One region of the Vagococcus sp. 211 genome, then DNA from elsewhere that is predicted to be linked to it. Evidence: a T-box and tRNA genes for the amino acid it is inferred to sense, from the RefSeq annotation. Region 1 holds a T-box; the other holds one or more tRNA genes.

What was found. The T-box of region 1 lies ahead of cysS (cysteine--tRNA ligase). A T-box ahead of a tRNA ligase gene usually reads a tRNA of that ligase, here a tRNA-Cys.
Region 2: it has a tRNA-Cys gene. The T-box ahead of cysS (cysteine--tRNA ligase) is inferred to sense a tRNA for this amino acid. The anticodon was not compared.

Annotation. Positions count from the first base shown of each region.
Region 1 is NZ_CM150475.1:1,990,127-1,997,340, reverse strand. Features, by position in the region: gene radA (DNA repair protein RadA) at 1-95, shown strand, start outside; gene ACVWM0_RS09570 (PIN/TRAM domain-containing protein) at 113-1,213, shown strand; gene gltX (glutamate--tRNA ligase) at 1,318-2,781, shown strand; T-box leader at 2,779-3,000, shown strand; gene cysS (cysteine--tRNA ligase) at 3,055-4,467, shown strand; gene ACVWM0_RS09555 (Mini-ribonuclease 3) at 4,467-4,892, shown strand; gene rlmB (23S rRNA (guanosine(2251)-2'-O)-methyltransferase RlmB) at 4,873-5,652, shown strand; gene ACVWM0_RS09545 (NYN domain-containing protein) at 5,678-6,193, shown strand; gene ACVWM0_RS09540 (sigma-70 family RNA polymerase sigma factor) at 6,293-6,874, shown strand; gene ACVWM0_RS09535 (Veg family protein) at 7,018-7,214, shown strand, end outside.
Region 2 is NZ_CM150475.1:646,851-654,064, forward strand. Features, by position in the region: rRNA gene ACVWM0_RS03195 (16S ribosomal RNA) at 1-1,409, shown strand, start outside; tRNA gene ACVWM0_RS03200 (tRNA-Ala) at 1,491-1,563, shown strand; rRNA gene ACVWM0_RS03205 (23S ribosomal RNA) at 1,761-4,673, shown strand; rRNA gene rrf (5S ribosomal RNA) at 4,754-4,869, shown strand; tRNA gene ACVWM0_RS03215 (tRNA-Asn) at 4,884-4,957, shown strand; tRNA gene ACVWM0_RS03220 (tRNA-Ser) at 4,988-5,077, shown strand; tRNA gene ACVWM0_RS03225 (tRNA-Glu) at 5,098-5,169, shown strand; tRNA gene ACVWM0_RS03230 (tRNA-Val) at 5,192-5,264, shown strand; tRNA gene ACVWM0_RS03235 (tRNA-Asp) at 5,288-5,360, shown strand; tRNA gene ACVWM0_RS03240 (tRNA-Phe) at 5,366-5,438, shown strand; tRNA gene ACVWM0_RS03245 (tRNA-Tyr) at 5,442-5,522, shown strand; tRNA gene ACVWM0_RS03250 (tRNA-Trp) at 5,532-5,602, shown strand; tRNA gene ACVWM0_RS03255 (tRNA-His) at 5,624-5,696, shown strand; tRNA gene ACVWM0_RS03260 (tRNA-Gln) at 5,714-5,785, shown strand; tRNA gene ACVWM0_RS03265 (tRNA-Cys) at 5,794-5,864, shown strand; tRNA gene ACVWM0_RS03270 (tRNA-Leu) at 5,876-5,959, shown strand; gene ACVWM0_RS03275 (energy-coupling factor transporter transmembrane component T family protein) at 6,185-6,919, shown strand; gene ACVWM0_RS03280 (ABC transporter ATP-binding protein) at 6,910-7,214, shown strand, end outside.

The DNA.
Region 1 (7,214 bases):
CTAAGAACAATGTACAAGGTTGGACTATTCCAGCTGACATTGAAGTTATTGGTGTTGCGACCGTTTCTGAAGCGTTGTATAAAGTGTTCAAATAGGAAAGGAGGAATTTCAATTGCAGAAAAAATTATTTACAATTGCCATGCTATTAATTGGTTTCAGTTTAGGTGCAACAATGATGCCAAGTGTGTGGATGATGACAAAATTAGTCAACAATAACTTAATAAATAATGACATAACCAATGGTGTGATTGGCGCTATTATTATTTTTATTATTTCTAAATTTTTCTTTGGTTATTTTCAAACATTTATTAAGCGTGTGGAGAAAATGATCAGTGAACAAAGCTTAACAGATATTGTGTTTGGAAGTATAGGTACCATTATCGGTCTGTTATTGGGGGCTTTAATATCTATCCCAGCTTATTCGTTTAGATTAGCTTATTTAAATATTATTATTCCAACCTTAGTGATGATTATTTCAGGTTATTTTGGTTTTAGAGTAGGAACTACTAAGACTGATGAGTGGAAAAAATTATTTAGTCCCAAAACTAAAAAAGCAGCAGAAGATGTGTTAGAACGTCGTGCAGATGAGAATTATCATAAATATAAAATTTTGGATACCAGCGTGATTATTGATGGTCGTATTTATGATGTGGCAAAAACAGGCTTCTTAGAAGGCACGCTACTTATCCCTAACTTTGTTTTATATGAATTACAGTACATTGCTGATTCGGGAGATAGTTTGAAACGTGTTCGAGGCAGACGAGGTTTAGATATTTTAAATGCGCTGCAAAAAGAAGACGACATATCGGTCGAGATGTATGAGGGTGATTTTGATGACATCCAAGAAGTGGATAGCAAGTTAATTAAACTAGCCAAATTATTAGATGGAATAGTCGTAACAAATGATTACAATTTAAATAAAGTAAGCGAGTTTCAAAATGTACCAGTCTTTAATATTAATGCCTTAGCTAATGCGGTGAAGCCAGTGGTTATACCTGGGGAAACCATGGATGTGGTAGTCATGAAAGACGGGACAGAGCGTCAGCAGGGGGTAGCTTATTTAGACGACGGGACCATGGTCGTTGTAGAAGATGGCAAGCATTTTATGCATGAAAAAATCAATGTGGTTGTTACAAGTGCCTTACAAACAGCAGCCGGCCGAATGATTTTTGCGAAGCCGTCTCATTCACAAACAAGTATCACAGAAAGATAGCAACTGTTATAACTATTAGAATTCTCCTTTACTAATTAAGGTTTAGGAGGTAAAATCTAACTAATACAGTTAAGGCTGAATAAGACAATAAGGAAGGTAATTTCATGACAAACAAAGTTCGTGTCAGATACGCACCAAGTCCAACAGGGCATTTGCACATCGGTAATGCAAGAACTGCATTATTCAACTATTTATATGCTAGACATCACGGTGGAGATTTTATTATTAGAATTGAGGATACTGATTTAAAGCGTAATATTGAGGGTGGCGAAAAAAGCCAGTTAGAAAACTTAGAGTGGTTGAACATTGACTGGGATGAGTCACCAGAAAAACCAGGTAAGTACGGTCCTTATCGTCAATCAGAACGTAAAGATATTTATTTACCATTGGTTGACCAATTACTAGCAAGTAACTTAGCTTACAAATGCTATTGTACCGAAGAAGAATTAGAAACAGAACGTGAGCAACAACGCGCTAATGGCCAAATTCCACGTTATAACGGAAAATGTGCTCATTTATCTGCAGAAGAACAAGCTCAAAAAGAAGCAGCTGGCATTCAACCAGTCGTACGTTTCAGAGTACCCAAAAACAAAGAATACACATTCAATGACATGGTTAAAGGAGATATTACCTTTGAATCTGATAGTGTTGGTGGCGATTTTGTCATCTTAAAACGTGACGGTATGCCAACCTATAACTTTGCTGTAGCAGTGGACGATCATTTAATGGAAATCACTCATGTTTTACGTGGGGATGATCATATTGCTAATACACCAAAACAATTAATGGTTTATGAAGCTTTCAATTGGCCAGCACCTATTTTTGGTCACATGACTTTAATCATTAACACAGAAACAGGTAAAAAACTAAGTAAACGAGACGAAACGATTTTACAATTTATCGAACAATACCGTGACTTAGGCTACTTACCAGAAGCGATGTTTAACTTTATTAGTTTATTAGGCTGGTCTCCAGTGGGAGAAGATGAAATTTTCAGCCAAGAAGAATTCGTTAAGATGTTTGATGCGGATCGTTTAGGTAAATCTCCAGCAGCATTCGATAACAAAAAATTAGAGTGGATTAGTAACCAATACTTGAAACAAGTGGACCGTGAAACAATGGGTCAAATGGTCTTACCATTCTTAGTTAAAGAAGGATTAGTTGAAGAAAATCCAACAGCTGAAAAAATGGCTTGGGTAGAAGAAGTAGCAAGTCTTTATCAACCACAAATGAGCTATGCTGGTGAAATCGTTGCGTTATCAGGTTTATTCTTTAACGACACATTATCATTAGATGATGAAGCGAAAGAAGTATTAAGCGCTGAAACAGCTCCTGTTGTTGTTGGAGCATTTGCTGATAAAGTTAAAGAGATGGATACTTTAGAAGTTGCTGACATTAAAGCAACTATCAAGGCAGTTCAAAAAGAAACAGGCATTAAAGGTAAAAACTTATTCATGCCGATTCGTGTGGCAGTCAGTGGACAAATGCACGGGCCTGAATTAGCTGAAACCATTATGTTATTAGGAAAAGAAAAAGTTTTAGATCATATTAGTCAATCAATGAAATAAAATACGTTGATGAGAGAAGTAGAATAGATAAGGTGTTCAGAGAGTCTGTGGCTGGTGAAAACAGATGACCTATCTAGTCGAACATGCCCCTCGGAGTAGTTTTGGTGAACCTTTTAGAAGTAACTAAAAACGAGTAATAGTCGTTACCCTATTGCATAAGGTAAGCTTGTTTAAACAGGCTTACAAATAAAAGTGGGACCACGTATTAACGTCTTTTAGCAATGTTAGTTGCTAAAGGGCGTTTTTTTGGTTCATAAAGAAAGGACGAAATACATGAGTATTCAAATATACAATACCCTAACCAGACAAAAAGAACCCTTTAAGCCATTAGAACCAGGTAAGGTAAAAATGTATGTGTGTGGACCAACGGTTTATAATTATATCCATATTGGAAATGCGAGAAGTACGGTATCCTTTGATACTATTCGTCGCTATTTAGAGTTTAGAGGTTATGATGTGAATTATGTGTCGAACTTTACAGATGTGGATGATAAGATCATTCGTACGGCTAATGAGCAAGAGATGAGTATTGAAGCGTTAGCGGATAAGTACATTGAAGCATTTAAAGAAGATACAGGGAAATTAAACGTTCAACCAGCTTGTCATCACCCTCGCGTGATTGATCACATTGATGACATCATCCTATTTATTGCTGATTTAATCGAAAAAGGGTATGCTTATGCTTCTGAAGGCGATGTTTATTACCGTGCCCGTCACTTTGCAACATATGGTCAATTAAGTAATAAGAGCTTAGATGAGCTGGAAGTTGGGGCGAGTCAACGAACCGGAGCAGAACAAGATAAGAAAGAAGATCCTTTAGATTTTGCTTTATGGAAAGCAGTTAAAGAAGGGGAAGTATCTTGGGAAGCCCCATGGGGAGCGGGACGTCCTGGATGGCACATTGAATGTTCGGTTATGGTTAACAAACATTTAGGTGAAACCATTGATATTCATGGTGGAGGACAAGATTTAGAATTCCCACACCACGAGAATGAAATCGCTCAAAGTGAAGCAAAAACAGGTAAAACCTTTGCCAATTACTGGATGCATAATGCGTACTTAACCGTAGGAGATACGGGAGAGAAAATGAGTAAATCCCTAGGAAACTTTGTAACAGCTCATGATTTAATGACGTTGCATGCTCCCGAAGTAGTAAGATTTGCTTTATCAACAACGCATTATCGTCGACCAATGCCTTTTAATGATGTGGTCTTACAAGAAGCAGAAACGAATTTAGCTCGTATTAAAGGGGCTTATAGCACAGCTGATTTCAGATTGAAAGAAGCAGAACAAACGTTAGAAGATGATGGGGATCAATTAGAAGCTTTAGCTGAATTTAAAGAGCAATTTATGCTGAGCATGGATGACGATTTTAATGCAGCCAATGGTATTACCTCAATTTACGCTTTAGTCAAATGGTTGAATGTTTATTTGGCTCAAGAAAGGGTATCAGTGGCGGTTATCACGGAAGTACAACGCGTTATGAAAGAATTGATGCTCATTTTTGGGATTGAACTAGGAGAAGAAGTCTTGTTAGATGACACGATTGAAGCCTTGATTAACGAACGTAACCAAGCGCGAAAAGATAAAAACTTTGCCCGTAGTGATGAAATTCGTGACGAATTAAAAGCCCAAGGTATTATATTAAATGATACCTCACAAGGGACGAGATGGAGTAGAATGTAATGACAAATGGAGAACAAGAAAAAGATTACCGCTTACTAAGTGGTTTAACTCTCGCTTATATAGGAGATGCTATTTATGAAGTGTATGTGCGAGATTATTTAATTAGAACAGGCCAAACACGACCTAATCAGTTGCATAGAATGGCGACGCATTATGTGTCAGCTAAAGCACAACATTATTTAATTGAGTTAATGTTTGAAGATGGGTTACTAACAGAAGAAGAACAAGGGATTTATAAAAGAGGGCGTAATGCTAAGAGTCACACTAGTGCAAAAAATACCTCTATCCAGATTTATCGTTCGTCTACAGGGTTTGAAGCCTTGATTGGATATTTACACTTAACAAAGCAACAAAATCGCTTAGAAGAGATAATTGATTGGTCTATTCAAAAGATAGGAGAAAAAAATGAAACAACAAAAAAATAGAAGAACACCTGATATAGAGAAAGCAGAAGTAGAAGTAGATGATATGGTATTTGGTCGTCATGCGACTTTAGAAGCTTTAGAACAAAAACGCGGAAACAAATTATTTATTCAAGAAGATTTAAAAGGAAAAAAAGTAGAAGAATTAAAAGCAGCAGCACAAGTCCAAGCTGTGTCAATTAAATGGGTACCTAAATCAAAATTAGATGAGATGACGAATCAAGAAAATCATCAAGGGATTGTTCTTAAGACAACACCTTATGAATACGTTACATTAGAGGGGTTATTAGCCTCAACTAAAGAAAAAGACAATCGTTTCTTTTTAATATTAGATAGTATTATGGATCCTCACAACTTCGGTTCTATTCTAAGAACAGCTGACGCAGCTCAAGTGGATGGTATAATTATACCTAAACACCGTGCAGTTGGGATTACACCAGTAGTGGTTAAAACGTCCACAGGAGCAGTGGAGCACATTCCGGTAGCTAGAGTGACAAACCTAAGTCAAGCGGTTAAGAAGATGAAAGAGGACAATATCTGGGTGTTTGGAACAGATATGGCAGGAACCGATTATCGTCATTGGAACGTCACGGGAGATATTGCCTTAGTGATTGGCAATGAAGGAAAAGGCATGAGCCCAGCTCTTAAAAAAGAGATGGATGAGTTGATTACTATCCCAATGGGTGGACATGTACAAAGTCTAAATGCCGGAGTGGCTGCAGGTTTATTGATGTACGAAGTGTATCGTAATCGGTTATCATAATGACCTTAGAAAGTAGGGAAATAAGATGAAGCGGCAAGTGCTATTTGTAGATGGGTATAATATGATTGGTGCTTGGCCAGAGCTTAATAAATTGAAAAAACAAGACAAACTTGGAGATTCAAGAGACTTATTGCTCTTCATGTTATCCAACTATGCTAAGTATGAAGGCATTGATATCTATGTGGTATTTGATGCCCAATTAGTGCCAGGCGTTCAGCAGACGTATCATGAATACGGCTTAACGGTTATTTTTACTAAAGAGGAAGAAACAGCAGATACTTACATCGAAAGAGAAGCAGCTGCCTTTATTAATCCATTGACCCACGTAAGAGTAGCTACTAGTGATATGGCTGAACAATGGGTGATTTTTTCACAAGGAGCTTTAAGGGTTTCTGCGAGAGAATTGTACAAAAGCATTCATGATTCTGAAAAACAAATATTGGCAGATGCTGAAGGGTATAAGTACCAAAATATCCGAAGGAATTCCCCATGGACATCCGAACAGTTAACCAATTTACAAGCTTTTTTTGATGATATGTAAAGAATAAGGAAAGAAAACAATGGTTTTCTTTCCTTATTCTTATTTTTAATGGTATGGTTTATGAACAGGAAGAAGAGTTAAAGAAAGAAGGAACTCTTTGTGAATGATTGTATTAATCAGAAAGTAATAGATGTTAAGAACGGTAATCATGCTGCATTTGAAGAAGTATTTAGCCAATATAGCCCAATTGTGTTGAAGACGAAAAGTCGATATTATTTGAAAAGTTATGAATTAGATGACTGGCTACAAGAAGGTAGATATGTATGCTATCAGTCCATACTAACCTTTGATTGTAGTAAGAATGTGACGTTTGGTTTGTATTTTAAAATAAATTTTGACAGGCATATATGTTCGCTGATTCGTAAGCAACAAGCAAAAAAACGGAGTGGAGAACAATACGTTACCTCTCTTGATAGTCGCGTTGGTTTATCCGAGAGCTTGGAATATTATAATGTGACGGAAGACAAACGAGCTGAGGCGAGTGTCAATTATATTTATATAAGAGATCAGATTACGACTATTGGTAATAGTTTATCTGAGCTAGAGCGTGCGACATTACGATTATATATGTCTGGCAATGGAGTAGAGGATATTTGTCACACATTAAACATCGAACTCAAAACAGCAACCTATGCTATAAATAGAGCTAAATCTAAAATTAAGAATTGTTTAGCGGCTTAACAAGTTTCTAACCTTCTTCCTGTCATTTAAAGATGAGTGAATTATTAAAAAAATAAAAAATAAGTTGCTTTTGACCTACTACTTATGGTAAAATTTGTGTTTTTCTTAAAAATATGGTATAATGGTGGCCAGAGGTGAATGGTATGGTAAAAAGTATTGGAGCTATTAAAGAAGAGTTAGAGAACAAACTTGGTAGCCGCATTACTCTTGTGGCCCAAAGTGGTCGTAAAAGACAAACTGAACGCAGTGGAGTATTGTCAGAGACATATCCATCTGTTTTTGTAGTAGATCTTGATCAAGACGAAAACGCTTTTGAACGTGTGTCTTATAGCTATACAGA
Region 2 (7,214 bases), 920 kb from region 1:
AGAGGGGGATAACACTTGGAAACAGGTGCTAATACCGCATAATTCGTTTTCTCGCATGAGAAGATGATAAAAGACGCTTCGGTGTCACTGATGGATGGGCCCGCGCTGCATTAGTTAGTTGGTGGGGTAATGGCCTACCAAGACCGTGATGCATAGCCGACCTGAGAGGGTGATCGGCCACACTGGGACTGAGACACGGCCCAGACTCCTACGGGAGGCAGCAGTAGGGAATCTTCGGCAATGGACGAAAGTCTGACCGAGCAACGCCGCGTGAGTGAAGAAGGTTTTCGGATCGTAAAACTCTGTTGTTAGAGAAGAACAAGTGGGAGAGTAACTGTTCCCACCTTGACGGTATCTAACCAGAAAGCCACGGCTAACTACGTGCCAGCAGCCGCGGTAATACGTAGGTGGCAAGCGTTGTCCGGATTTATTGGGCGTAAAGCGAGCGCAGGCGGTCTTTTAAGTCTGATGTGAAAGCCCTCGGCTCAACCGAGGAAGGTCATTGGAAACTGGGAGACTTGAGTGCAGAAGAGGAGAGTGGAATTCCATGTGTAGCGGTGAAATGCGTAGATATATGGAGGAACACCAGTGGCGAAGGCGACTCTCTGGTCTGTAACTGACGCTGAGGCTCGAAAGCGTGGGGAGCAAACAGGATTAGATACCCTGGTAGTCCACGCCGTAAACGATGAGTGCTAAGTGTTGGAGGGTTTCCGCCCTTCAGTGCTGCAGTTAACGCATTAAGCACTCCGCCTGGGGAGTACGACCGCAAGGTTGAAACTCAAAGGAATTGACGGGGGCCCGCACAAGCGGTGGAGCATGTGGTTTAATTCGAAGCAACGCGAAGAACCTTACCAGGTCTTGACATCCTTTGACCACTCTAGAGATAGAGCTTTCCCTTCGGGGACAAAGTGACAGGTGGTGCATGGTTGTCGTCAGCTCGTGTCGTGAGATGTTGGGTTAAGTCCCGCAACGAGCGCAACCCTTATTGTTAGTTGCCATCATTTAGTTGGGCACTCTAGCGAGACTGCCGGTGATAAACCGGAGGAAGGTGGGGATGACGTCAAATCATCATGCCCCTTATGACCTGGGCTACACACGTGCTACAATGGACAGTACAATGAGTTGCGAGACCGCGAGGTTTAGCTAATCTCTTAAAGCTGTTCTCAGTTCGGATTGTAGGCTGCAACTCGCCTACATGAAGCCGGAATCGCTAGTAATCGTGGATCAGCATGCCACGGTGAATACGTTCCCGGGCCTTGTACACACCGCCCGTCACACCACGAGAGTTTGTAACACCCAAAGTCGGTGAGGTAACCTTCGGGAGCCAGCCGCCTAAGGTGGGATAGATGATTGGGGTGAAGTCGTAACAAGGTAGCCGTATCGGAAGGTGCGGCTGGATCACCTCCTTTCTAAGGAATATTACGGAAACACATTGGCCGTTACTTACTTTGTTCAGTTTTGAGAGGTCTACTCTCATTATTATTCATCCCGGGGCCTTAGCTCAGCTGGGAGAGCGCCTGCCTTGCACGCAGGAGGTCAGCGGTTCGATCCCGCTAGGCTCCATTGATGATTTTTTTGTGTCATCAATTTGATTTGTTCATTGAAAACTGGATAGTTGAAGTTAGACATCAACATAAACCGAGAACACCGCGTTGAACAGTTGTTTTTTAAAAACTACTGTGAAATGTGTCGATAGATTAGATATCGCTATCTAACTATTGATAAAAATTAGTAATACAATCTAACCGTAGGTTAGAAAAGGTTAAGTGAATAAGGGCGCACGGTGGATGCCTTGGCACTAGAAGCCGATGAAGGACGGGACTAACACCGATATGCTTTGGGGAGCTGTAAGTAAGCTATGATCCAGAGATTTCCGAATGGGGGAACCCAGCATCTTTAATAGGATGTTACTTTCAAGTGAATACATAGCTTGTTAGAGGTAGACGCAGAGAACTGAAACATCTAAGTACCTGCAGGAAGAGAAAGAAAAATCGATTTCCTTAGTAGCGGCGAGCGAAACGGAAACAGCCCAAACCAACAAGCTTGCTTGTTGGGGTTGTAGGACTCAGCTGTGGTAGCTGTTGTGAATAGTCGAATCGACCTGGAAAGGTCAGCCGAAGAGGGTAAAAGCCCTGTAGACGAAATTGACAACACACCTATGAGTATCCTGAGTACGGCGGAACACGAGAAATTCCGTCGGAATCCGGGAGGACCATCTCCCAAGGCTAAATACTCTCTAGTGACCGATAGTGAACCAGTACCGTGAGGGAAAGGTGAAAAGCACCCCGGAAGGGGAGTGAAATAGAACCTGAAACCGTGTGCCTACAAGAAGTCAAAGCCCGTTAATGGGTGATGGCGTGCCTTTTGCAGAATGAACCGGCGAGTTACGATTGCATGCGAGGTTAAGCTGAAGAAGCGGAGCCGTAGCGAAAGCGAGTCTGAATAGGGCGAATTAGTATGTAGTCGTAGACCCGAAACCATGTGACCTACCCATGTCCAGGTTGAAGGTGTGGTAAAACACACTGGAGGACCGAACCCACGTACGTTGAAAAGTGCGGGGATGAGGTGTGGGTAGCGGAGAAATTCCAAACGAACTTGGAGATAGCTGGTTCTCTCCGAAATAGCTTTAGGGCTAGCCTCGGAATTAAGAATGATGGAGGTAGAGCACTGTTTGGACTAGGGGCCCATCTAGGGTTACCGAATTCAGATAAACTCCGAATGCCATTCATTTATATCCGGGAGTCAGACAGTGAGTGATAAGATCCATTGTCGAAAGGGAAACAGCCCAGACCACCAGCTAAGGTCCCAAAATATATGTTAAGTGGAAAAGGATGTGAGGGTGCACAAACAACTAGGATGTTGGCTCAGAAGCAGCCACCATTTAAAGAGTGCGTAATAGCTCACTAGTCGAGTGCCCTTGCGCCGAAAATGTACCGGGGCTAAACATATTACCGAAGCTGTGGATAGAACCATTAGGTTCTATGGTAGGAGAGCGTTCTAAGGGCGTTGAAGCCAGATCGTGAGGACTGGTGGAGCGCTTAGAAGTGAGAATGCCGGTATGAGTAGCGAAAGACAGGTGAGAATCCTGTCCACCGAATGACTAAGGTTTCCTGGGGAAGGCTCGTCCTCCCAGGGTTAGTCGGGACCTAAGCTGAGGCCGACAGGCGTAGGCGATGGACAACAGGTTGAGATTCCTGTACCCGTTTGATTTGTTTGAACAATGGAGGGACGCAGGAGGTTAAAGGATCGCACTGTTGGATATGTGCGTTCAAGCAACAAGTCTTAGTAAGAGTCAAATGCTTTTACTTTTAAGGACAAGTTGTGATGAGTAGGGAAATATAGTACCGAAGTCCTGATATCACACTGCCAAGAAAATCTTCTAGTTAGAATTAAACGGCCCGTACCGCAAACCGACACAGGTAGTCGAGGAGAGAATCCTAAGGTGAGCGAGAGAACTCTCGTTAAGGAACTCGGCAAAATGACCCCGTAACTTCGGGAGAAGGGGTGCTAAACGCAAGTTTAGCCGCAGTGAATAGGCCCAAGCGACTGTTTATCAAAAACACAGGTCTCTGCAAAATCGAAAGATGACGTATAGGGGCTGACGCCTGCCCGGTGCTGGAAGGTTAAGAGGATGGGTTAGCAATAGCGAAGCTCAGAATTGAAGCCCCAGTAAACGGCGGCCGTAACTATAACGGTCCTAAGGTAGCGAAATTCCTTGTCGGGTAAGTTCCGACCCGCACGAAAGGCGTAACGATTTGGGCACTGTCTCAACGAGAGACTCGGTGAAATTTTAGTACCTGTGAAGATGCAGGTTACCCGCGACAGGACGGAAAGACCCCATGGAGCTTTACTGTAGTTTGATATTGAATGTTTGTGACACATGTACAGGATAGGTAGGAGCCGTAGAGCTCGGAACGCTAGTTTCGAAGGAGGCAATGGTGGGATACTACCCTTGTGTTATGACCATTCTAACCCGCGCCACTTATCGTGGCGGGAGACAGTGTCAGATGGACAGTTTGACTGGGGCGGTCGCCTCCTAAAGAGTAACGGAGGCGCCCAAAGGTTCCCTCAGAATGGTTGGAAATCATTCGTAGAGTGCAAAGGCAGAAGGGAGCTTGACTGCGAGAGCTACAACTCGAGCAGGGACGAAAGTCGGGCTTAGTGATCCGGTGGTTCCGCATGGAAGGGCCATCGCTCAACGGATAAAAGCTACCCTGGGGATAACAGGCTTATCTCCCCCAAGAGTTCACATCGACGGGGAGGTTTGGCACCTCGATGTCGGCTCGTCGCATCCTGGGGCTGTAGTCGGTCCCAAGGGTTGGGCTGTTCGCCCATTAAAGCGGCACGCGAGCTGGGTTCAGAACGTCGTGAGACAGTTCGGTCCCTATCCGTCGCGGGCGTTGGAAATTTGAGAGGAGCTGTCCTTAGTACGAGAGGACCGGGATGGACACACCTCTGGTGTACCAGTTGTTCTGCCAAGGGCATTGCTGGGTAGCTATGTGTGGAAGGGATAAACGCTGAAAGCATCTAAGCGTGAAGCCCCCCTCAAGATGAGATTTCCCATTTCTTTAAGAAAGTAAGACCCCTGAGAGATGATCAGGTAGATAGGCTAGAAGTGGAAGTGCAGTGATGTACGGAGCGGACTAGTACTAATCGGTCGAGGACTTAACCAAGATTTAAGCGGTGGACAATTATGTTGAAAGATAACTTCAAATCCAGTTTTGAGTGAATAATCACTCAGTTATAAAATAAGTGTGGTGTCGATGGCAAGAAGGACACACCTGTAACCATGTCGAACACAGAAGTTAAGCTTCTTAGCGCCGAGGGTAGTGAAGGGTTTCCCTTTGTGAGAGTAGGACGACGCCATGCATATTTTATAATTATCCGGCATAGCTCAGTTGGTAGTAGCGCATGACTGTTAATCATGATGTCGTAGGTTCGAGTCCTACTGCCGGAGTTCTTTTTAAGGAAATAAGGTAATGAATCTGGAGAGTTGTCCGAGCTGGCCTAAGGAGCATGATTGGAAATCATGTAGGCGGTAAAAACTGTCTCAAGGGTTCGAATCCCTTACTCTCCGTTAAAAAGAAGTAACGAAATGGCCCGTTGGTCAAGCGGTTAAGACACCGCCCTTTCACGGCGGTATCACGGGTTCGATTCCCGTACGGGTCATAATTTAATATTTATTATTTTTGGAGGTTTAGCTCAGCTGGGAGAGCACCTGCCTTACAAGCAGGGGGTCGGCGGTTCGATCCCGTCAACCTCCATTAATATCCTATTATATTACAAAGGTTCCGTGGTGTAGGGGTTAACATGCCTGCCTGTCACGCAGGAGATCGCGGGTTCAAATCCCGTCGGGACCGTAATAGGCGCAGTAGCTCAGTTGGTAGAGCAACGGATTGAAGCTCCGTGTGTCGGCAGTTCGATTCTGTCTTGCGCCATTTGGAGGGGTAGCGAAGTGGCTAAACGCGGCGGACTGTAAATCCGCTCCTTCGGGTTCGGCAGTTCGAATCTGCCCCCCTCCATTAACCTTAAGGGGTATAGTTTAGTGGTAGAACTACGGTCTCCAAAACCGTCAGCGTGGGTTCGAGTCCTACTACCCCTGTGTTTCAAAAATATTAATATGGCGGTTGTGGCGAAGTGGTTAACGCACCGGATTGTGGCTCCGGCATTCGTGGGTTCGATTCCCATCAGTCGCCTTTTTTTCTTTTTTTATTGGGCTATAGCCAAGCGGTAAGGCAACGGACTTTGACTCCGTCACTCGTTGGTTCGAATCCAGCTAGCCCAGTTTATTTTGGCGGTATAGCCAAGTGGTAAGGCAGAGGTCTGCAACACCTCTATCATCGGTTCAAATCCGGTTACCGCCTCTAAATTATTTGCCGGTGTGGCGGAATTGGCAGACGCGCTGGACTCAAAATCCTGTGACCGCAAGGTCGTGCCGGTTCGACCCCGGCCATCGGTATACTAACACTAACGTATTTATTACGTTAGTGTTTTTTTGTAAATAAATAGAATAAATGCTTCGTGGCTTATGATACGAAAGTGAGGTGGCTATTTAAAGTTGATAGTAAGGAATAAGCATCATTCTCTTCTGTACTTTCTATATTTTCTTATAATGTTTGTAATGATTATGCTATCTATCAGTCTTTGGACGAGGGGATTACTTTTTTTAATAGGAGTAGTAACTTTGTATGTATTAGTCCCATTTAGAAAATGGCTGGAGTATCTACATAGTTACAGTTTAATAGTTATTATTTCAGGGATTAGTAATCTATTGTTTATTCATTATGGAAGAACGATTCTTTTCGAATGGGGACATTATCGTTTTACATTGGAATCGTTTATTTATGGTATTTCATTCGGTATAATGTTGGCAAGTATGGTAATGTGGTTAGTTATTAGTAGTTTGTTTTTAAAAAGCCAGCAGATTTTATCTTTGTTTAAAGGGATTTCTAACAAGTTAGGGTTAGTATTATCTATGTTAGTTCAGACTATTACTATGTACCAGCAACAGAAAAAGAATATTTCAGAAAGTTATTATACATTAGGGTTAACCTCAAAAAATAAACTGAGTGGGATCAAAAAAGAAGGACTTATACTAGTTACTTTATTTGGCTGGGCTTTAGAGCAATCCATGGTACGATCAGATTCTATGTTAGCTAGAGGTTACGGAGGTTCTAAACGTACCTCTTATTTACTTGAAAAATGGTCTAAAAAGGATTCCTTCTTTCTTATTGTTATTATCATATTAACTTTACTGATTGGTTATTTTAAATCCTTAGGCACGTTTAAAATGATTTATTATCCAAGAGTTAAAGGAGATATACTAACTACTTCTCATTTACTAGGATATATGTTGTTAATTTTATATTCGTTGTTGCCTTTGATAGTAATGATATGGGAGGAGTACAAATGGCGATAATTCAGTGTGAATCATTTAGTTTTACATATAATGATGGAAAAGAAAAAAGTTTAGACAGCATCGACTTAGAAGTGAATGCGGGTGAGATTATATTAATTCAAGGAGAAACAGGAAGTGGAAAGTCTACGTTACTGAAATCCTTCAAGAAAGAATTACTTCCTTTTGGGTCTAAAGAAGGAACTATGATTGTAGATGATTGCCCTGTTGAAGACATGACTCTCAATCAATCTGCTAAAAAAGTCGGTTTTGTTTTTCAAGACCCCTTAAATCAAGTAGTTTGTGATACAGTAGAAGC